DNA from 2 places in the Lysinibacillus sp. LK3 genome. Region 2 is predicted to be linked to the other one. Evidence: predicted binding sites of a transcription regulator. Region 2 holds the regulator's gene; the other holds the start of a gene.

Region 1 (12,030 bases), on a different contig from region 2:
ATTTCTTTTTCTGCAAGCTTTGTTGCTACACGGCCAATTGCACCTGGTTTGTCAGTATTTTTAATGTAAAGAAGGTGGCCTTGTGGAATGACATCTACAACATAGTCCTCTACTTTTACAATACGTGCACCTAAACCATTTAATAGTGTACCCGCTACAGTATGTGTTTCGTTAGCAGTAATAATTTCAATCGTAATTAAGCTAGTAAAGCCTTTTGCTGTTGTTGTTTTGTGCTCATTAATTTTCATACCAATACGTTCAGATAAGTAACGAGCATTCACATCATTGACATGATTACCGTGATTTTTAGACAGTAAACCTTTTAATGCATTTGAAGTTAATGGACGAACATCATAGTTTGCTACTTCTCCAGCATAAGATAGGTTGATTTCTTTGACTGGCTCTGTTGTCACTTGTGATAGGAATGAACCAAGTTTTTCAGCTAATTCAAAGAAAGGCTCAACTTGTGCAAGAAGCTCTTTAGGTATAGATGGCATGTTTACTGGATTTGTTACAGTACCTGTTTTGTAAAATTTAATGATGTCATTTGATACGTCAACCGCTACAGATTCCTGTGCCTCGATTGTAGATGCTCCTAAGTGAGGCGTTGCGATAACTTGTGGTAAAGTCAGTAGCTTATGATCTGTTGCTGGTTCAGAAACAAATACATCAAGAGCTGCTCCAGCCACTTTACCTGCTACGATTGCATCATATAAATCGTCTTCATTGATGATACCGCCACGTGCACAGTTAATAATACGTACGCCATCTTTCATCATCGCAAATTTATCTTTATTAATAAGGTTGCGAGTTTCAGGTAAAAGTGGTGTATGAACTGTAATGAAATCTGCAGCTACACAGATTTCTTCAACCGTTGCTTTTGTTACACCTAATTCTTTGGCACGTTCATCTGTTAGGAAAGGATCGTATGCCATAACATTCATACGTTGACCCTTAGCACGATAAGCTACTTCAACACCAATTCGACCAAAACCTACAACGCCTAAAGTTTTATTTTTTAGCTCCACGCCAACAAAAGATTTGCGATCCCATTTGCCATTTTTTAATGTATTAAAAGCTTGTGGAATATGACGGGCAAGTGAAGTCATCATCGCAATTGTATGTTCGGCAGCTGAGTTAGTATTACCATCTGGTGCGTTTACCACGATAATGCCGTGTTCTGTAGCAGCAGCAAGATCAATATTATCGACACCAACACCAGCACGACCAATTAATTTTAAGCTTTTTGCTGCTTCAATTACTTCACGTGTTACCGTTGTTTGAGAACGAACAAGTAATACATCTACATCAGCAATTTTAGCGATTAATTCTTCCGGTGCTAAACCTGTGTCTACAATAATGTTTAAATCTAAATCTTGTTCCTGGCGTAATGGGAAAATACCATCCTCACTTAGTGGATCAGCGATAAATACGTTAATAGTTCTTGTTTTTGTTGCAGTAGTCATTATAATTAGCTCCTTTTTTATCATTATTGGCTATGGCTTTATCTACGATAGTCTGAAATTTGTAAAATTCGAACATCTTACAGCATACAAACAATCTCCTTTCTAAATCGAAGACAATATAAAAAGCCTTCCACGCCTTACAAACACAGTTAGTGTGTTGTAAGGGGCGAAAGGCTGTATAAACTTTGGTTCGCGGTACCACCCTTAATCACTGCTGGAAAATTTATTCTGGCAGTCTTAGCTATATGCGTAACGTGCATGAGACGGATAAGCATACTTTTAAGTTGTTCAGCCTATCTATTCAGGAGTGGAACTATTATCGTAGAAATCACTGATTTGCACCAACCATCAGCTCTCTTTGGATTTTCTTGCGACTAGTGTGTCTCCGTCATTATATTTTTTGTGATTAAATTTGTTAACATCATAATCCCTATTGTTCACCTTTGTCAACGATATTTCTTAAAAACTTTAAAAATACTGACTTCAAAAGTCTGAAAAATAACTAAAAACGAATATTATTTATATAATAATGTTGTATTGTTCGTCTTTTTGGGGAATACAATGAAAGCGCTAACGATATTTGAAAAGTCCGATAGTATCAGGTTTCTGTGTAGTTTTAGCATGAAAAATTATATGGGAATTAAATGGAATAAAATAGAGGGTTTATGCTAATTATCCATGGATTTGTTCTAAGAAAGCGAACGTTTTTGTTTGTCACATTTTAGACAAAAATATAAAAAGTAGAAGGTAAACAGACTGTGAGAGAAGAATGTTAGTTAAGGATGATTGATTTGGGGGTGTAAGAATGAAGTACGATGTTGCAATAGTCGGTGCTGGTCTTGCAGGATTAGTCGCAGCTTGTGAATTAATCGATGCAAAGAAAAAAGTTCTTTTAGTAGATCAAGAGCCTGAAAATTCAATCGGAGGACAGGCATATTGGTCTTTTGGAGGAATATTTTTAGTAAATTCTCCAGAGCAAAGAAGGCTTGGAATTAAAGATAGTAAGGAGCTTGCATGGCAGGATTGGCAAGGAACTGCAGGCTTTGATCGTTTAGAAGATGAGGATTCCTGGGCGTATAAATGGGCAAGAGCATATGTCGATTTTGCTGCAGGTGAAAAATACGACTGGTTAAAGTCAAAAGGTATAAAGTTTTTCCCTGTTGTTGGATGGGCAGAGCGGGGAGGCTCATTGGCAGGAGGGCATGGCAATTCAGTACCTAGATTTCATATTGTCTGGGGAACAGGCCCTGGCATTGTAAAGCCATTTGTAGATAAAGTAAAACAGGCTATGAAAGAAGGATTCATTGACTTCAAGCCAAGACATCGTGTGGATGAATTTGTGCAGCAAGAAGGGAAGATTATAGGAATTAGCGGAACGGTGCTAGCTGAAACCTTTATTAATCGAGGTGAAAAGAGTTCGAGATTAGGAATCGGTGAATTTTCCTACGAAGCTAAAGCTGTGATTGTGGCAAGTGGTGGTATTGGGGCAAATTTTGATTTAGTGAGAAAAAATTGGCCTGCTCGATTAGGAACCCCTCCCAAAAATATGGTATGTGGTGTACCAGCTTACGTTGACGGAAGAATGCTAGAGATCACGGAACATGCTGGGGGACGCATTGTAAACCGTGATCGCATGTGGCATTACACAGAGGGTTTAAGAAATTGGGATCCAATATGGCCCAACCATGGAATTCGGATATTGCCTGGTCCCTCCTCCCTGTGGTTTGACGCAGAGGGGAATCGTTTTCATGCACCCAACTTTCCAGGGTTTGATACACTCAGTACGTTAGAGGCGATTCAAAAAACAGGTTATGACTATTCCTGGTTTATTTTAACGGAGAAAATTATTGAGAAAGAATTTGCTTTATCTGGCTCGGAGCAAAACCCAGATTTAACAAACAAAAGCATTGGCGATGTTCTAAAACGCATTTTACCAGGCCCACCTGCTCCTATCCAAGCTTTTAAAAATCACGGAGAGGATTTTGTGATTGCACATGATCTAAAGGAACTTGTAGATGGAATGAATAAACTTGCTGGGAATGAGCTACTTGATTTCATGAAGATTAAAGAGCAAATCTTGGCAAGAGATCGGGAAATGGACAATAAGTTTACAAAGGATTTGCAAGTAAACGCTATTCATGGAGCAAGAAATTATATTGGGGATAAATGGGTGCGTGTTGCCAAGCCACATAAAATTTTAGATACCAAAAATTGGCCTTTAATTGCTGTTCGCTTAAACATTCTAACAAGGAAAACTTTAGGTGGCTTACAAACAAATTTAAATGGCGCTGTTTTGGGCATGGACGGTCAGCCAATTCCTGGGTTATTTGCTGCTGGTGAAGTAAGTGGTTTCGGTGGCGGTGGCGTCCATGGCTACCGCGCTTTAGAAGGGACATTTGTTGGTGGTTGTTTATTTAGTGGACGCCAGGTAGGGCGTTATTTAGGGCAAGGATAAAGTGCATAAATGAATGAAGAGCATCGTTTTGATGAACGATGCTCTTTTTAAATGGATTGATAATGTTGGAGTAGATCACTATGCTGAAGTTTTGAGCAGAAATCCAACAGCAATGCGCACCTTGATTAAATTATGAAATGGATTAACAATTTGATTGTTGGACCTCTGCAATCTTAGCAATTTGTTCTTCAACCTGTTCCTTTGTCCAACCGTTTTCCTCCACGAAAAAGTTGCGTTCTGCACGGCGACAATCATCTGAACAGCTTCGCATGTAAAATGCCTCATGTTTTTCTTCACAAAGCATTAACTTATGACACGCTGGGTTTGCACAGTTTGTGTATCGTTCAGAAGGCTCCCCGGTGAAATAATCCTTCCCAACAATAACATGTTCCACCTGATTAATCGGTACACTTCGACGGCGGTCAAAAACAAACATTTGACCATCCCATAATTTACCTTTTACCTCAGGATCCTTCGCATATGTAGCAATACCGCCGTGTAATTGACCTACGCTCTTACCATAGCCCTCGCGTTTTAGCCAACCAGAGAATTTTTCGCAGCGAATACCACCTGTACAATAAGTTAAGATTTTTTTATCTGCAAAATCTTCTTTATGCGCCTCCATCCAAGCAGGTAGGTCACGGAAGTTTTCAATATCTGGTCGAACAGCCCCTCGGAAATGACCGAGATCATATTCATAGTCATTACGGGCATCGATAACCACGGTGTTGTCATCTTGCATCTGTTCCATAAATTCTTTAGGTGTTAAATAATCACCTGTGATTTCTAACGGATTGATATCCTGTTCTAAACCGAGGTGAACAATTTCTCGACGAGGACGTACATGCATTTTTCTAAAGGTATGCCCTTCAGTCTCATCAATTTTCCACATCATATCGCTAAAACGAGCATCTGCCTTCATATGATTCATGTAAGCATCTGTTTGCTCAATGGTACCTGATACAGTTCCGTTAATACCTTCGTAACCTACTAAAATACGACCAAGAAGCCCTATCTCTTTACACAATGCTAAATGTTCTTCTGCGAACGCTTCAGGATCTTCAATCGTAATATATTTATAATAAAGTAATACACGATAGTCTTTTTGTGTCAAAATACATTACCACCTTTATCTCGATATTCGTCCTTTAATATAGCATAACAGGAGCAATTTTGCTTAGAGAGAAGGAGTTTTCTAAAAAAACACGAATTATACATAGTGAATGACTATTCATATTTGGGGGTTATAGAGATGGAATTTTCAACGATTACATTAGAAAAATTAGAGCGTCGAGCAACCTTAACATTGAATCGTCCACAGGCGATGAATGCAATGGATGATGTCATGATGCGTGAACTTGCAGAATGCTTTGAGGCTCTACAGCAGGAAAAAGATATTCAGGTGCTTGTTATTCGTGGAGAAGGAAAGGTCTTTTCTGCGGGTGGTGATATAAAAGCAATGCTAGATGAAAGCAAACCACTGAATATTGATGAGGCAATGGTTTATCTGACACGTATCGTGAAGGCATATTATCAGCTACCAATGATTGTGATTGCAGCGGTTCATGGTGCATCAGCAGGTTTAGGATTTAGTCTAACACTAGGGGCAGATATTATTGTAGCCTGTGAAAATAGTAAACTTGCTATGAATTTCATTGGAATTGGACTGATCCCAGATGGGGGCGGTCATTTCTTCATGAAGGAGCGTGTAGGTACTGTTAAAGCGAAACAAATGATATGGGAGGGAAAGGTATTAACAGCAAAAGAAGCATTAGATGCAGGGTTAATTGATTATATTGCACCAGAGGGCACTGTATTTGCAATGGCAGATCAGGTGGTGGGGAAAATGCTTGCATCCCCGATTTCTTCCATGATTACAACGAAAAAAATTCTACATGCACAAAATATGCCACAGCTAGAAAATATCTTAGCATTAGAGGCTGAGGGCCAGTCTGCAATGCGTAAAACAACAGATCATGTCGAGGGCATTCATGCATTTGTAGAGAAAAGAACGCCTGTCTTTGTAGGCAAATAAAAATAATAAAAGGCGCGTAGCAAACCATTGACTACGTGCCTTTTATTAGCCACTAAACATGGAATAAAATTAATTTACCTGAAGCGTTTACAAGACGATGAGTTTTATCGGCAACACCTTTTTCCTCAATTTGTTGTTGTCCATTTAGTTTAGCAGCCTCATCATTTTCAAAAGTCCAAGTTTCATCAAACAATGTTTCCCCTGTTTTTTCAAAAGCTGTAAAACGATAATTCTCCATACAGACCCCACCCTTTTACTTGAATATATTTCTATTATACATAGAAGATTTATAAACTTCACGGTAAAACTAGTGAATTTTTTGATAAATTACGAAAATTGTGGAAAAAGTAAGGCAATGTTGTTTTTTTCCGTAATAGCATTTTTCATCAAACATGAGTTATGATAAAATAGAACAAATATTCGGTTTTGAATAAACAACATATTATTACTTTGGTTTTGTACTAAAGAGAGAATTATCTACTATTTGAGGTGATTGGATGTCAGCAATTCGTTTTTTCCATATGGCAGATTTACATTTAGATAGTCCATTTAAGGGCTTATTTGGTCTACCCGAACCCATTTTAAAGAAAATACGGTCAAGCACTTTTGAAGCGTTTGATAAAATTATCCTTAAAGCGATTCAGGAAAAACCTGATTTTTTACTAATTGTTGGGGATATTTATGATGGTGAAAATCGTAGCTTGCAAGCACAACGAAGATTTCAAGATGCAATGGAGAAGCTTTTTCAACACAATATCCCTGTCATTGTGAGCTACGGAAATCATGATCATTTAAATGGTACATGGACACGCTTTTCTTTACCAAGTAATGTCTATGAATTACCAGCTGAAACGAGTGTAGTTCAATTAAAAATACGGGGTCAACAAGTGAATATATATGGTTTTAGCTATCCTGAACGTCATTTAAAGGAATCTGTTATTGAAAGCTATCCAACTGCACATGATCAGCATGCCATTCATATTGGTATGCTTCATGGCAGTGAGGCAGGCAATACAACACATGATGTGTATGCCCCTTTTACAAAACAACAGTTACTTGAAAAGAACTATCATTATTGGGCGCTTGGCCATATTCATAAACGACAGCTTTTACATCAAAACCCTCCAATTGTTTATCCAGGCAATATTCAAAGTCGACATCGTAAAGAACAAGGAATGAAAGGCTTTTATGATGTTACGCTATCCAAAACATCGACTGAGCTTGATTTTATCTCTACCTCTGCTGTTGTTTATAGCACCATTGAGGTGGATTGTACGAATGTGGTACACGCCAATGAATTATTGAAGAGATGTGCAGAAGCTATTACAGCTAATAGGAAGAAGTATGGCGCATCGGTAGTAGAGCTTCATTTGCAAAATATTGACGAACAAACGGAAGCTTTATTTGAACATGCAACAGTAGATGCATGGTTAGAGACTATTCGAGAGGCTGAGGAAGGTATTGACCCAATGTGTTGGGTACAAAAAATGGTGTTGCAAAAGGCAGCGAGATTTTATGAGCATACAGCAACAACTCAATCCGTTGTGAGCTTAATGGAACAATGGAACAGTAATGAATGGAAGGATATTCTAAAAGATTTGTACCAATATGCTGGTGGTGCGAGGCTGATAGAGCCACTTAGTGAAAAGGATATTGAGAACTTAACCCATCGTGCACAGACATTATTAGCAGAAGAAATTCAAAGGGCGTGATTACATGCTGACAATACAGAAAATCCAAATTTATGGCTTTGGTAAGCATGAAAATATCTCCATTTCGTTAAATGATGGTGTCACTATTTTTTATGGATTAAATGAAGCAGGAAAAACGACGATACAGCAGTTTATACTACAAATGCTTTTTGGTTTCCCAACAAGGCAGCAGATACAGCGCAAATATGAGCCGAAAATTTCAACGAAATATGGAGGTCAGCTGACACTTTTACACCCTATTTATGGTCAATGTACAGTTGAACGTGTGAAAGGAAAGGCTGCTGGTGATGTTACTGTCTACCTAGAGGATGGAACGACGGGGCAAGATGAGTTGTTAGTAAAGCTTTTATATGGATATTCTAGCGCATCCTTTGAAGCCATTTTTTCTTTTTCGCTGCATGAACTACAAGGTATTGAAAAAATGTCTGAAGAGGAGCTAACCCATTTGCTACTTGCCTCAGGTACAACAGGTATTCAGTATTTATCCGCACTTGAAAAGAAAATGGATAAAGAGGCTAGTGAGCTGTTTAAAAAGACAGGTAAAGTGCCATTGATTAATCAAAAGATTGAACAACTAAAGCAGCTTGAGCGGACAATTAAACAGGAACAGGTGAAGATTCAAACCTTTGAGGATAAATTACAGCAATTACAATTACTTGAGCAAAATTTACAACAGCTATTTGGTACGCAAAAACGGCAACAGCAACAATGGCAGCAATTAACTATTCAAAAGCAAGCACTCCCTCTCCTTAAGCAGCAACAGACATTGCAACAGACAATGACCAATTTTCAACATGTTCAGTTTCCATCAGAGGGTATCAGACGGTATGAGCAGGTAAAGGATCGTCTGTTACATGAAAGTCAGCAACTGATGCAATTAAAGGAGCAGCATCAAATATTGCAGGAGAAAATACTTGCAACAGTGGATGAGCAAAAGGTCAATGAAATGGCTTACCTTATGCAAAAAGAGGCAACATGGCACCAGCTAATGGTGAAAGAGCAAAATTTACAGGATGATCTATTTTTGCTCGAACAAGAAATTGAAGCACAGTTTCGTTTACTAGGTGTAACAGAGAAAGAAGCACAAGAAAATCTTTTGAACGAAACAGTTTCACTTCAACAGGAGCAACAATTTCAGCTTCAATTAAGTAAATTAGACGAGGCGGAGGAAGAGCTAAAATTTCATCTACGTTCACTAGAGCAAGTACACCTAGAATTAGATGCAATAGCCAAACAGAAGCAACAGCTAATGCGTGAGTCATTAACAAGTGAGGAAGAACATATTTTAGCACAATGGCCTCAACAAAAGCGGAGGCTTGAGCAACTACGTTCTGCCAAATCGCAACGCAGTAAGCAGAAGCAGCCTCATGACTTTATCTGGCTTGTACTACTGATTTGCTTCATGTCGTTTGCTTATGGTGTATTTGAAAAAAACATAGTTGTAATTCTAATTGGAGCAGTTTTATCATTGCTAACTTTTTTGTTTATTCGATATGTTAAGCAAGCAAATGAACCTACTAATAAAGAGCATAGCATCCTCCTACGGGAGTTAGAGCAAGAGGAATTGACAGTACAAGCAGTTCTTGCAAAGAAGCAAAGATATGAAGATCGCTGGTTGCACATCAATGAACAGCAGAAAGAGAAGGAGCAGCAATATACTTCTCTTGAATATAAAATTCAACTAACGGAGGTAGAGAGTGAAGAGGCCACTCAAACGCTCCAACATTTTTTAAAGCGTTATCGCTTACAAGGAACGATAGCCAGATCGCTAATGCCCGAATTATTTATGCGTATTCGTGGTGTACAAGAATTAGCAGCTAAAAGAAACAGTACCTCAAGTCTGTTGCAAGAAACGCAGGTAGAAAAGAACAACATTTATGAGCAGCTTCAACGGGTTTTAGAGGGAGCCTATAATGAACATGAAATTTATATGCATTTACGAACAGCCTACCTTGAAGCACAACAGCAACAGCAACAAGCACAGCATGCAAAAGATCAGCTAGCCAGCGTTCAAATAAAAATAGAAGGTGGACAATCAAGAATGGATCGTTATACTGCTGAAATGTACGAGCTATTCAAAGAAGCAAAGATCCAAAATGAACAGGCTTATTATGAAATGCATGAGCAATTTGAACAGAGAAGAAAAATTGAGACAGAATTGCAAACCGTCCAGGCTCAATTATCTTCACTCGATCTTCAACAGAAGGAAAATCTGATTGAGGACTCTGTTAGCGAACGCATATGTGCTTTAGAACAAGAGCAGCAATCATTGCAACTAGAAATTGATCAATGTCTGGAACAACGTGCTGCTTTGCTAATGGAAAAAGAACAGCTATTAAATGATGAAAAGTATGGTCAATTACTTCAACAGTTTGAGCAGGAGAAAACGGAATTGCAGCAGTTAATTGAGCAGTGGGCAACTAAAAAAGCTGTGGCGACAGCTATTCATGAAACCCTATTCCGTCTTCGTGAAGAAAAATTACCTCATGTCCTTGAAGAGGTAAATGCTATATTCCGTTTACTAACAGGAGGAAACTATGACAAAATTTCGATTCATGAGGATGGTTATTTTGTAGCGCAGGATGCTGCTGGGATACGTTATCAAATGGTGGAGTTGTCCCAGGCTACCAAAGAGCAAGCTTATATTGCATTGAGAATGGCTCTAGCAAAAACCCTAGTGAGCGCTGCACCATTTCCAATGATTATGGACGATCCTTTTGTCCATTTTGATCGAAACCGCACAGACAAAATGGTACAATTAATGAAAGAAGTAGGATATGAACGTCAAATTTTATATTTTACTTGTCATGACACAATGCTCAACTATTGGCAAAAAAACCAGATTGTCGATATAGGAGCATTAGCAAATGAAAGGGGAGTGGCGTCAACATGAAAGGGATTACGACGCTCCAAGTTGGAGAAGTAGTTGATCAATTTTTATTAATAAAACAAGCGACAAAAGGGGTTACAACCGTTGGGAAGCCATTTATGTCGCTAATATTACAAGATAAGAGTGGGGATATAGAGGCAAAGCTATGGGATACGAATGAGGATCATGAAAAGATGTACCATGCGGAAGCCATTGTACGTGTTGGCGGAGAGATTCATGACTATAGAGGAAAGAATCAATTGCGTATTAAATCTATCCGTGTTGCTAAGCCAGAGGAAGGAATTGCTATTCACGATTTAGTGCCATCCTCTGCAACACCAAAAGAACAACTATATGAAGAATTAACGCAATTTTTCTTTGACATTAAAAACCCTAATATCTCACGGATTACAAGAGCAGCAATTAAAAAACATCAAGAGGCTATTTTAGTTTTTCCAGCAGCGACTAAAAATCATCATGACTATGCATCAGGTTTATTAGATCATATGGTCTCCATGCTCAAACTAGGTAAAGCCATTGCTGACCTATATCCAACATTAAATCGTGACTTATTATATGCTGGAATTATTTTACATGATGTAGGCAAGGTTGTAGAGTTATCAGGCCCAGTTGCCACAATGTATACAGTGGAGGGCAATTTATTAGGTCATATTACGATTATGGTAAATGAAATTGCTAAGATTGCTAGTGAGCTTGAAATTGAAGGTGAAGAAGTCATGCTGTTGCAGCATATGGTATTGTCACACCATGGGAAAGAAGAGTGGGGTAGCCCGAAAAAACCTATGATTCAGGAAGCAGAAATTTTGCATTATATCGATAACATTGATGCAAAGATGAATATGTTAACAAGGGCATTAGGTAAAACGACACCGGGCGAATTTACAGAGAGACTCTTCCCACTTGATAATCGTTCATTCTATAAGCCTACTATTTAAAAAGCAATATCAATCGTCCCATAAACTAACGTTGCTGTCTAGCTATTCGATATTAATTTCTCTGAGTCTAAGTATTCATATATTTAATTGTAGTGCCTAACTATTGTACCAATGTGAATATTTAATTTAGAATAGAGAGAGAAATTATAGGAATGGGGAAAAGTAATGGATACAGAGGGACTTTTTTCACGGAAAATTAAGTTTTGGAAAAGTTTAATTTTCAAAATGATACTAGCTATCGGCATAAGTTTATTTATTAGCTCCCATATTTCAGAATTTGTTAGTCGTCAATTCGAGAAGGTAGTGCATTTGAATGGAAGTGCTGGGGTTGCCATTAATACATTTATTTCGTTATTTATTGGCACAGTAATTATTTCGTTATGTACAAGGTATATTGTCTTAAGGCGTGTAAAGCGTGTGTTAAATGCTATGACCCAGGCTGCTGATGGCGATTTAACTGTTCGTATTGATGATCGATTAAAAGATGAAATTGGTCAATTATCGACTGAATTTAATCATATGCTAGAACAAATTGGG
Region 2 (12,030 bases):
ATTATTTTCTGGACGATAACCGTTTTCTACAGCACGTCGCATACCTCGTCGAATTTTAGCATTATGGATTCTACGTTGATATTCCTCTACAATCGCTAAAATTTCAAGCAGCATCGTATCCATTTCATTTAATTGGACTGGGCCTGCATCACGCATAGAAAAAACATCAGTTGCTGACTTTTGTAATAAATGTAATACAGCCATCCTTGCATTGCCTCGTCCTAAACGAGTTTCATCTTGGACAAAAAGAGCATTAATGTTCTTATCTTTTATAAAATCAAGCATTTCTAGCAAGCCTTCACGTTCTACATCATAGCCACTATGTTGATCTTTAAACACGCCCTTCACCGCATAGCCTTGCTCTTTAGCATAGCGCAGCAACTCTTCCTGCTGGCGCTCTAATGAGGAGCTTTGTGTTTCTTTTTCAGTACTTACGCGACAATAGACAACAGCCGATAGTTGATTATTTATCATTGTTCATTTCTCGCAATTTCGATAGTATTGATGGGACTGGCTTGATCACTCACTACAGGAATAACTAGAGATTTTCCCGCTACAATTTTAATATCTGCTAGTTCATTTTCAGTTTTTACAAGCTTTATCCAATCATCAGTACTCATCTTACCACGATATTGCTCGGCTAACGACCACAAGCTATCCCCATGTTCGATTTGAATTTCTGCGTAACTAACTTTTCCTGGATCAGTAATGTAAAGGTATGCTGCAAATAATAAACAAGCTCCTATTAAAATTGAGATATGTGTGTTTTTCTTAAACCATGTCATAATCATTACCCCTTTTTAAGAATGTTTGTTCGGAATGTATGTTCCCATAATAAAGCGAACAAACGTTTTTGTCAAACACTTTTCGAACCTATGTTTGCATACATGTTCGCATTCTGTTATACTATCAAATAAGAAGAATGATTTTAGAAAAAAGAGGTGAGCACTCATGAAAAAAGTTTCGAAAAGACAAGAGGACATTTTAGCTTTCATTAAGGAAGAGGTACGAGCTAAAGGATATCCACCATCAGTACGTGAAATTGGTGAAGCAGTTGGACTTGCTTCCAGTTCAACTGTTCATGGACATTTAGCTCGATTAGAACAAAAAGGCTTTATTCGTCGAGATCCAACAAAGCCACGCGCAATTGAAATTTTAGAGCCTGAAGAATCCATTCAAAAACAACAGGTGATCCATGTCCCACTTGTCGGGAAGGTTACAGCTGGTTCTCCAATTACAGCAATTGAAAATATTGAAGAATACTTCCCATTACCCGATACGTATGGCACAAGTGAAGATCAATTGTTCATGCTAGAAATCATGGGGGAATCAATGATTGAAGCTGGGATTTTAGATGGAGATTTAGTCATTGTAAAACAAAAGGCAACAGCTAATAATGGGGATATTGTTGTAGCTATGACAGCTGAGGATGAAGCAACTGTAAAACGTTTCTTTAAAGAGAAAAACCATTTCCGTTTACAGCCTGAAAATTCTTCTATGGAACCAATTATAGTCGATCAAGTTTCTATTTTAGGACAAGTTGTAGGTCTTTACAGACGTGTACATTAACGATTAAAGCAGATTTTGAGGATTATGTTCCTTCTAAGAGCATGTATCCTCTTTTTTACGCAAAAAAAGAATCCACATACGATTGGATTCTTTGTACAATGCCTCTTCTAAGCTTCCTTCTTAAATTTTAAGCTCGCTTCAATAAAGGCTGAAAATAGCTTTTGAGCACTCTCATCTCCTGCTATGGCTAGTTCCTCAGGATGCCACTGAACAGCTAAGCAAAATGGCATCTCCTCATGAACTACCGCTTCGATAATACCGTCGTTAGATTTTGCTGCTACTTTTAATTTTTCTGCTAAAACATTCACCGCTTGATGATGAAATGAATTCACTGCTATTTTCTCTTGTTCAACGATAGTCGCTAATAGATTGTCAGCAATAACCTGTACAGAATGGGTAGCTACAGCTCGACCTGATTGCTGCATATGTTGGAGTAACTTGGTACTAAAGTGATCACTATCAATATCCTGATATAAGGTACCACCTAATGCAACATTTAGTATTTGAATTCCTCGACAGATCCCGAAAATAGGCATCTTACGTTGGAATGCGGCTTCAATCAATGCTAACTCAATCGTATCTCGCGCTGGATGAATTTTTCCAAGCTTTAATGAAGGCTCAGCCCCGAATAGAAATGGGTGCACATCATGACCACCAGATAATAATAAACCGTCTGTAAGGGCTAAAATCTGGGCCGCCTCTTCTTCTACTCCAATTGGAATAATCAGTGGAATTCCACCTGCTTCAATGATGCTTTTACTGTAAGCAGCATTTAATCGAGAGGATAAATCATCCTCAACAAAGGCTGTAATACCAATAATCGGTTTCACTTGCTTCCCTCCAAATTCTTGAAAATTGCACAATTACCAAAAGCCTAGATACCAATTAATTAATACATCGCCATAGAAATAAACAATAACTGCGGCCAATGCAATAGATGGCCCAAACGGAATGGGTGTTTTTCTCCCCTGTTTGTTTTTCGATAACATGGTAATCCCGACAATCATACCAATAACTGCAGCTAAAAATAGCGTTAACAGTGTATCAATCGTACCCAGAACGAGACCAATTAAAAAGAATAATTTAATATCGCCTCCACCCATGCCACCGTTTGATAGCACAGCAATGATATATAATATGCCAAAACCAACCACAGCACCCACAAGAGAGTCCCACCACGGTGTTAATGGTGACAGCACTCGTCCAATAGCTAGCAAAGGTAAAAAGAATACTAACACCTTATCTGGAATTAGCATATAGGCTAAATCTGATACAACGATAATAACTAATAAGGAGATAAAAAAGAGTGCTACTATCAATTCTATGCCCCAGCCTAACTGCCCATAAGCAAAGGCAAATAATACACCTGTCATTAATTCTATGACTGGGTAAACCCAAGAAATTTTATTGCCACAACCACGACATTTTCCTCCTAACAATACATAAGACAAAACTGGTACTAAATCAAGCGCCGTCAGTCGTCTCTGACATTTTGGACAATGTGAAGGAGGATGTACAATCGACTCCTTCTGTGGTACACGTAAGCCAACTACATTATAAAAAGAGCCAAAGACAAGTCCAAATAAAAAAATAAAGATCGTATAAGCCATTTCCAATTTTATGTCCTCCTAAACCAATAGGCGCCCATACAAATGCAGTATGGTGCGCCTATCAATAAAGTTATTGTTGTTCTTCGTAATAGAACGTTGTCACTTGCACTGTTGCCTTTAACGTAAGATCTGCATCTTTCTCAAGCTGTGCCTGCTCTCCAGGCAATTTAAATTCAATCTTATCGGTTTTCATGACACGCTCTAATTGTTCAACCTCCTGTAAAAAGCTTTCAAGAGAATTAAAATCAAGCGCACCCACCTCTAATATAAAAGTAACAAGCTTTAAATTAGTTGGTAAAGAGTCCTTCGAAAGAGATGCAATCGGTGTAGTAGTCTCCTTGTTCTCCTGATCACCATTGACCTCTGCTTCAGCCTGCTCCAACATATTAAGATCATTCGATACATCTGAAGGTGTCACAGTGCCGTCCTCACCTTGAACAGTTAAAGACAGTATACGAGTTCCTGTCACCTCTTCAATCTCAGCTAAATCAAGAATAATCTTTTCAACGGCTCTTGTTGCAGGTAGCTTTTGTCTTAAGGCTAATATATTGATAGTAGGCTGTCCCTGCTCTTTGTCTAATTGTGCTAGTTGTTCTTTGACACTAGCTAATTCTTGCTGCACCTGCAATACATTACTCTCTTTTTCATTCACTTCATCCAATTTTGGTGAAAGCAAATAATAATACAGCGCAAATAAAATAGCAGCTATCAGCGCCAGTAACAAGATCATAGATGAATTTTTACTACTCGTTAATTTATTCATGAACGTCGTCCTCCAGCTAAATACATAAAATCGATTGTCGCTGTAATGGACACTGAATATCGCGGTACTTCTTTAAATTTTTGTTGGGGTGTTAACACCCTTTGTTCACCTAGCTCTATTTCAAAGTTTGAGACAGTGTTAATTTGAGCATCTGTAAAATAGCTACTCATTAAAAGTCGCTCCACATATTTCGATATATCTGTCATCGTTTCAAAATCCACTTCAATATTCACCGAGTTCTCTCCGAAAACATAGCTACGTAAATAGGAATGAGTTGGTAATAAAGTTTTTGTTTCATCAATTAACGGTGTTACAGGATAAGAAACGCTTTGAATAAAAGTTACTGACTCTTCCAACGAACCCTGATCGACATTTTGTCGTGCGTCTAGCTCTTGCTGCAATTGATCAAGCTGTGTTGTTAATGCCTGTTCCTCTGCAGTCAATCGTGACAATTCACTTTTGGATGTAAAAAATAAAAAAAGTAAATAAGCTATAATAAGTCCCACAATGACAATCACCAAGCTATAAAAAAGCTTGGGAGAGGTTGTTCTTTTTTCAAGTTGTGGTAAGAGGTTTATATCTGGAACCATTAACGAACCTCCTTCAAAGCTAAGCCAAGCAACGTTGAAAATTCTCGCTTAAAGCGAGGAAACGATTTCTCAATTTTTTCCCCATCGACAACCCTTAGTGGTGGTTCTAAATTAGAAGCGAGTAAGTTCCCAATTGATTTCAATAGTGGGTTATCGCCAAGCATGATAATTTCATCCACTGTTTTTTCACCTTTATGTAAAGAAAACTTAAAGAAATTCATCATCCGATCAATCTCTAAAACCTGATCCATTACGACCATTTGATAATTCTCTGATTCGCCATTATAAATAAATTGATAGCTAAACTCATTCTCTTTCTTTCCCAGCCATTGCGTCATATCTACTTCAATGGTTTGATAGCGCAAAAACTCCACTTGGCCATTGGAAAAAATACTGATGGAGAGTTCATTAATTGACCATTCTGCAATTAAATAGGTTTTATTAGGCATTAATAAGGACATGTGCTCTAATAAACGTATATTACAAAGCGCACGAATATCGGCAGCTTCGGGTTCTAATGAAACATCTAACAGCATCCCTACCAGTTTCGTAATCTCTTCAGAAGGTGCAGCAAATAAGATAGCCTTGCCGTCCTCGGCATCTGCATCATACACATCAATTAAAGGGTCTTGAAATGGTAAATGAATAGAATGTCCCAATTCCATTTCAGCATATCCTCTTAATTCCTGAGGCTTTACATCTTTAGGGTGCTCAAAGTTTTTTAATAGAACTGTCGTATCAGGGACAAACATGCGAACAGCCTGTTTTTTCCCTGTCCATTTCATCACTTGCTCTTTAATTACCTCAAAAAGAGCTACCTCATCGATAATAGTTCCATTTTCAACGATTCCAGCTGCTAAAGGGTATTCATAGCCCTGCCACTGATTAGGCTCTGGTCCTTTCGCCACAATCGCACGCAGCACATAGTCCTTCAGTTCAATCGAAACATGCGACTTTCTTTTTCTCTTAAACATGTGAAAAGACCTCCTTATCCTACTCAGTATAAATGATTTTTTCAATTAGTCATCCATTTCCCAGCCAGAAACGCAAATTTTCTTGCGCTTCTGAGTGGGTTGGGAGGACTGATGCCGTCTGTTTATTTTCCTCCTCCTTCACCGCCTTCTTCTTTAGGAGATTCTACTCCTGCATCTTTTAGTCTTGCATTAAGGTCTGACTCGTTTATTGTTGTACTTGATGGTTTTAAATTAGTTTTCATCTTATTTAAATTAGGGTAAGTAATTGTCCATGTATCATCTTTAAACGTAACCTTAGTACCATCTAATTTAATTCCATCCACAAAAGGATCTAGTTCAGAAGAACTACATTCGTCAGCTACAGCTTTACACGCCCCATCAATATAAGCAATCTTAGCCCCCGCTAGAATATTTGATGCCTCTGCTAAAATTGCACGGTCCTTCGACTTATTAATAATATTACCAATTGCAGGTACAGCGATTGCTGCAATAATTGCTAGAATAACAATTACAGCTAATAGTTCAACTAATGTTAAACCTTTCTCATTTTTCAATAGTTTTTTATTTTTCCACTTTTTTAACATTTTGAAATCCTCCTTAATAGTTTTATATGAAGTGTGTGTACACGCGCTTCTGAACATTATGGCGAAGCTGCACAATCTCGCCCAATACATTTGCCACCAGTTCCCTTGCTGCCCTTACGAATATCGTCTGCAATATGCTGTAAGGTGGCATTATCGAAATTTATATATTTTCCATTGCTGTAATAAATCGCATGCGCATTGAAGTAGTAGGTGCCCTCGATAAATTGAACATTGGCACTCTGACCCTCTTTATCTGCCTCTAATATTTTGCCAGCACTGTCTAAATAACCGCCCGATACTAATTTTTCCACTTCGACGATTTGCCATTGATCAGCGGTTGGATGCTCCATAAAATAAAACTGCGCGGCATGAATAACATTAATGGCATCTGCTTTTAATGCCTTATAACGTGAATTATCAATGACATTACTTATAGCTGGGATTGCAATGGCAGCAACGATAGCTAGAATAACAATGACTGCCAATAACTCGACTAATGTTAAGCCCTTTTCGTTCTTTACCCTAATTTCCATGTCCAGTCTCTCCTTTAATACTTAACCATGAAGATACCTACTTGCCGCTTCCTTTTGTTAGCAAATCTAAGTAGATATTTTCTATTAAGCGGAACAAAAGGGCATCCATATAAATATTGTAAACATTACATATTTTCATATAGTTGGAACATTGGTAAGAATATAGCCGCAACGATGACTCCAACAACTAGAGCCAGTACCACAATCATTAAAGGCTCAATGAGTGACTTCATGGTATCGACAGCACGGTTTACTTCCTCTTCATAAAAATCAGCGATCTTTTCGAGCATGTAATCCAAGGACCCTGTTTTCTCGCCAATTGATGTCATTTGTGTTACAAGCGGTGGAAATAGCCAGCTTTTTTCAAGTGGCTCTGATAATGTGCCACCCTTTTCTAAATTATCGCGCGCTTCCAGTACTACTTTCCCCATTACCGGATTACCACCAACCTTTTCGACAATTGTTAAGGCTTGTAAGATTGGTACGGAGCTGCTAAAGAGTGTTGACAAGGTTCTTGTCATTCTTGCGATAATATCCTTTTGCAAAAGCTGTCCAAAGATTGGCATACGCAGTAAAAATACATTGACGGCATAATGAAACTCTTTATTATTTTTATAGAAATAGTGAAGGCCCACTACTAATACCAATAGCCCTAAAATCACAAGGTACCAAAACTGAATGAGCCAATCACTAATACCCACTACAATGACCGTTATTAACGGCATTTCCAAATTCATTTCTTTAAATGCATCCATAAAGGTTGGCACAATGAACACCATTAAAAACATACCAACCACTAGTGTTAGAAGCGATAAAATCGCTGGATAGGTCATAGCAGATTGAATTTTTTTCTTAATGTTGTATTGCTTCTCTAGTGTGCTTGCAAGACGATCTAATGTATCGTCGACGTTCCCTGTAGCCTCACCAGCACGCATCATATTGACAAATAGCAATGGGAACACTTTTGGGTGTTTGCCTGCTGCATCTGAAAATGCCATACCATTTCGAATATCCTCTTCAACCTGCATCAATGCTCGCTTTAGTGGTTTACTCCGTGTTTGCTCACCCAAAATATGGGTCGCTTCAACAACGGGAACGCCAGCACGAATTAATGTCGCATATTGTCGACAATAAATAACAAATTCCTGGTGCTTTACTTTTGTCCCAAAAGCAATATCTTTATGTAAAATGCTATTTGACTCCTGAAGTTCTCGTGCATTAATTCCTTGTGCTCGAAGCTTTTCCATGGCTACCTTTTTATTCGGTGCCTCGATAATGCCCTTTTTAGGTGCTCCTGTTTTGGTCCGACCACTATAACGAAATATCGTCAACTATAATCACCAGCGTTCATATATGGTCTTGCATCCTCTAGTGAAATCTTACCTGTGGTAATTAGGTGTTGCATGGAATACTCCAATGTGTGCATACCCAATGCTTTACTTGTCTGCATCACACTTGGAATTTGGTGAATTTTTTCGTTACGAATTAAATTTGAAATAGCAGGTGCCTGTACTAAAATTTCTGTCGCAGCAATACGCCCTTTTACATCCTTACGTACAAATAAACGCTGAGAAACAATACCTTGTAGTACATTCGCAAGCTGCACACGAATTTGACTCTGCTGATGCGGTGGAAATACATCGATAATACGGTCGATCGTCGTTGGTGCACTACTTGTATGCAGTGTAGCCATAACTAAATGCCCTGTTTCAGCAGCCGTAATAGCCGTTGAAATGGTTTCATAATCTCGCATCTCCCCAACTAAAATAATATCTGGGTCTTGACGTAATGATGCACGTAAACCATTGGCAAAGCTCATTGTATCGACACCAATCTCACGTTGATTGATGACAGACTTCTTATGTGTATGCAAATATTCAATTGGATCCTCTAACGTAATAATATGTTTAGATCTTGTTTCATTGATGTGATCTATCATTGCTGCCAAGGTAGTTGATTTCCCTGAGCCTGTTGGGCCAGTTACTAAAATTAAGCCTTGTGGTTTTTCCGCAAGCTTATATAACACCTGTGGCATATTGAGTGCTTCAATAGAAGGAATTTTAGCCTCAATTAAACGAGCTGCAATCGTCACTTCATTTCGCTGATGGTATGCATTGACACGGAATCGACATTTCCCAGGCAATGAAAAGTTAAAGTCCGTTTCTCCCTTATCCTCAAATTCCTGTTGTTTATGGACAGGAAGAATGACCTTTACCATTGCCTTCAAATCCTCTGTTTCAAGTGGGATTGTGCCGTAATGCTCTAGTTGCCCATGGATACGATATACTGGTGGAATACCTTTTGTTAAATGAAGATCAGATGCTTTTTCTTCAAATGCACGTGTTAATAATTCAACGATTGAATATGCTGTCATTTTTTTCACCCCTAGTCTGCACTTGCAACACGTAATATTTCTGAAGTGGTTGTTTGGCCTGCTACAACCTTTTGTAATCCATCCACTAATAGGGTATGGTAGCCTTTTTCTTTCATATAATCACGGAGGACGCGATCACCAACACGATTTAAAATCATATCCTTTATTTGGCGATCAACAGGGAGGATTTCATGAATCGCCATACGTCCTCTGTAGCCTGTTTGATTGCAGGCAGGACATCCACGCCCTTTTTTACCATGTGTTTTGCCTTCCACCCCATTCTCCTCAAGTATTTCTAGTTCACGAGAAGTGAATATATATGGTTCAGCACAATCACGACAAACTTTTCGTACAAGACGTTGCGCCATGATTCCTACAAGGGAAGAGGATAATAAAAATGGCTCGATCCCCATGTCATGGAGCCGTGAGATAGATTCGATGGCACTGTTAGTATGCAGTGTACTTAATACTAAATGGCCTGTTAGTGAAGCACGGATAGCAATTTGAGCTGTTTCAAGATCACGAATTTCCCCTACCATTACAATGTCGGGGTCCTGTCGTAAAATTGAGCGTAACCCTACCGCAAATGTTAAGCCGACTTCCTCTTTTACTTGAATCTGATTGATACCATCTAACTGATATTCCACTGGGTCCTCAACCGTAATTATGTTGACGCCTTCTTCATTTAAATGAGAAAGGGCCGCATATAACGTAGAGGACTTACCTGAGCCTGTTGGTCCAGTAATCAGCATCATACCGTTTGGATGGGCTATCATTTTCCTGAAAAGTGCTTCATTACTTGCACTAAAGCCTAATTTATCAATATCATTGGCTGAATTAGTTAAATCTAAAATACGCATAACTACCTTTTCACCATAAACTGTTGGTAGTGTAGCTAAACGGATATCGACAGGTCTAAAATTAACATTGGTTTTAATACGTCCATCCTGCGGAATACGATTTTCTGTAATATTTAAATTCCCCATAATTTTAATACGCGCCAATACGACGTTTTGCATGTGCTTTGGCAAGGATCGCTCAGTACGTAGCACACCATCTACCCGATAGCGGACACGAAGCTCTGTTTCTTGCGGATCAAAATGGATATCACTAGCGCGCTGTGCGACACCATTCGCAATAATTTGATTCACTAAACGAACAATAGGTGAATCCTCATTCTCTATTTCCTCTTGTGTTTCCGTACTTGTGGCAGCCAAATCCAACATTGCCGCATCCATTGATTCCTGTAAATCATAGTATTTTGTTATCGTCCGATATAAATCATCTTTTGCCGCAATACTTGTCTCGATTTGACAGCCTGTCGTCATACGAACTTCCTCAATGGCGAAATAATCCATCGGGTCTTCCATTGCAATAAACAATTTATTTTTCTCTTTGCGAATCGGCATAATATTTGTCCGCTTTGCCAGCTCCGCTGGAATTAGCTGTAATAATTCGGGACTAATTGAAAACTGATTCAGACTGATATGAGGGATACCAAGCTGGAATTCTAAGACTTCAATAAGCTGCTGCTCTGTTAAGAAATTTTCTTTGATAAGGAAATCTCCAAGCTTCTCATTTTTCATCTTAGTAGTTAATGCGTACTCAAGCTGGTCAGCTGTGATAACACCTGATTCCACCAGTAAATCCCCTAAACGTTTACGCCCTGGCTTCATTGCCATAAACATACCTCCAATCGTTATGGACTTGTTTGTACAAAATTACCACCCTTATCATAGTAGCCATAGACAATTTCTGGTCCATCTTCTTGCTTTGTTTCCTCTGATTTTGAAGGTTTCACATCAGGCAAACCATTACCATCTAAATCCACTTCTAAATCAGGATCTGATGCACCCGCCCCTACGTTCTGAGTAGGCGTTGTGATAATAACAGGCTCCTGCGAAGAACGCGTAACAATTCGATTTTGAGGTGCATAATAATCTCTACTAATGAATTGTTCTTCTGTTGCTCCGTTCTCTACAATGGAACGATATACTTCCACTCTTGAACCCTCTTTCCCCTCTTGCTCCACTCTTTCTTGTCCAGCCTTTAACTCCTTCGAATAGCGATAAATAATGCGTGGCTTTACAATTTTATCCTTACTAACACGTACTGTGATGTCCTTGTCTTTCGCGGCTGCAAAAACTTCTATCTTTAATTGATTACCCTCTATAGATGCTTTCAGTTTACCGAGCTGCTCAGACCGATTAATAAATTGTAAGTCTTTTGCTAATGCTGCATTGATATCTGCCTCAATTCCCTGTTGCAAATAGCTTGGATTTATTTCCTGAGAGTGTCTTTCTAAAATTTCGTAATCCGTTTGAAGAATTACACTATATAGCATTGATGCCACAAAATCTAAACCTGCATCATTGACAACCTCAGCCTGTTCACCTAAAAGTGTAAGCAACGAGATGGATTGATTTGGAACTAGATTTACATCATTTAATAACTGAATGATTTTTGCTACTCCTTGACTATTTGCTGGTAGCTCGGCAATCTGAAAGGCAATCCTTTCCCCGGTTTGCATGGAACCTTCATTGATAACGGCTTCGACCTTATGCTCCTTCAAATAGCTGGCTTGTAAGATTAGTTTCTGGAGTGTTTTATCTGTATCCCAAACACCTGCTTCATCTATTTGCTGCGTAATAGCTTCATTGACGGTAACAGGAATGGGAATATGAACTACTTTTTCTTTTTGCCAAAAAGCATACCAAGGCTTTTTTGTCAGCATTTCGTACTGAGCAATAGCTGCTGATGGATCAAAAACAAATTGTTTCGAGTCAATGGTTTTGGCTATACCATCACTAACAATTTCCATTTCGGCACCTTGCCATTCTGAAATTGCATTTTGTAGCGTAGTTGCTAAATCTACTGTTTTCACATCATGGATCTCAATACCCCCAATGGTTGAAGATTTAGGACCTTCTTTAGCAAAAACTGTGTCATTTAGCACAAATGATGGAACAAAAAATCCCACAATTAGAACAATTACCAAAAACAAGCTAATTATTTTTATGTATGTTTTCATCC

Evidence for each region. The regulator LexA, encoded in region 2, represses DNA repair genes until DNA is damaged. The targets are predictions, from matches to a motif close to CGAACATATGTTCG.
Region 1: the regulator LexA is predicted to act here: its motif matches at 6,366-6,379, upstream of VK91_RS06220 (DNA repair exonuclease).

What each region holds. Positions count from the first base shown of each region.
Region 1 covers NZ_LDUJ01000009.1:14,257-26,286, reverse strand. The annotation lists gene serA (phosphoglycerate dehydrogenase) at 1-1,466, opposite strand, end outside; T-box leader at 1,626-1,867, opposite strand; gene VK91_RS06240 (FAD-binding dehydrogenase) at 2,272-3,921, shown strand; gene VK91_RS23185 (hypothetical protein) at 3,935-4,057, shown strand; gene VK91_RS06235 (rhodanese-related sulfurtransferase) at 4,064-5,035, opposite strand; gene VK91_RS06230 (enoyl-CoA hydratase) at 5,174-5,956, shown strand; gene VK91_RS06225 (YhzD family protein) at 6,009-6,194, opposite strand; gene VK91_RS06220 (DNA repair exonuclease) at 6,454-7,668, shown strand; gene VK91_RS06215 (AAA family ATPase) at 7,673-10,561, shown strand; gene yhaM (3'-5' exoribonuclease YhaM) at 10,558-11,493, shown strand; gene VK91_RS06205 (methyl-accepting chemotaxis protein) at 11,659-12,030, shown strand, end outside.
Region 2 covers NZ_LDUJ01000007.1:126,018-138,047, forward strand. The annotation lists gene VK91_RS05045 (recombinase family protein) at 1-474, opposite strand, end outside; gene VK91_RS05050 (LysM peptidoglycan-binding domain-containing protein) at 471-785, opposite strand; gene lexA (transcriptional repressor LexA) at 952-1,569, shown strand; gene VK91_RS05060 (gamma-glutamyl-gamma-aminobutyrate hydrolase family protein) at 1,677-2,399, opposite strand; gene VK91_RS05065 (A24 family peptidase) at 2,433-3,185, opposite strand; gene VK91_RS05070 (hypothetical protein) at 3,250-3,942, opposite strand; gene VK91_RS05075 (PilN domain-containing protein) at 3,939-4,532, opposite strand; gene pilM (type IV pilus biogenesis protein PilM) at 4,532-5,506, opposite strand; gene VK91_RS05085 (prepilin-type N-terminal cleavage/methylation domain-containing protein) at 5,629-6,090, opposite strand; gene VK91_RS05090 (prepilin-type N-terminal cleavage/methylation domain-containing protein) at 6,147-6,623, opposite strand; gene VK91_RS05095 (type II secretion system F family protein) at 6,749-7,954, opposite strand; gene VK91_RS05100 (type IV pilus twitching motility protein PilT) at 7,951-8,997, opposite strand; gene VK91_RS05105 (GspE/PulE family protein) at 9,009-10,679, opposite strand; gene VK91_RS05110 (G5 domain-containing protein) at 10,697-12,028, opposite strand.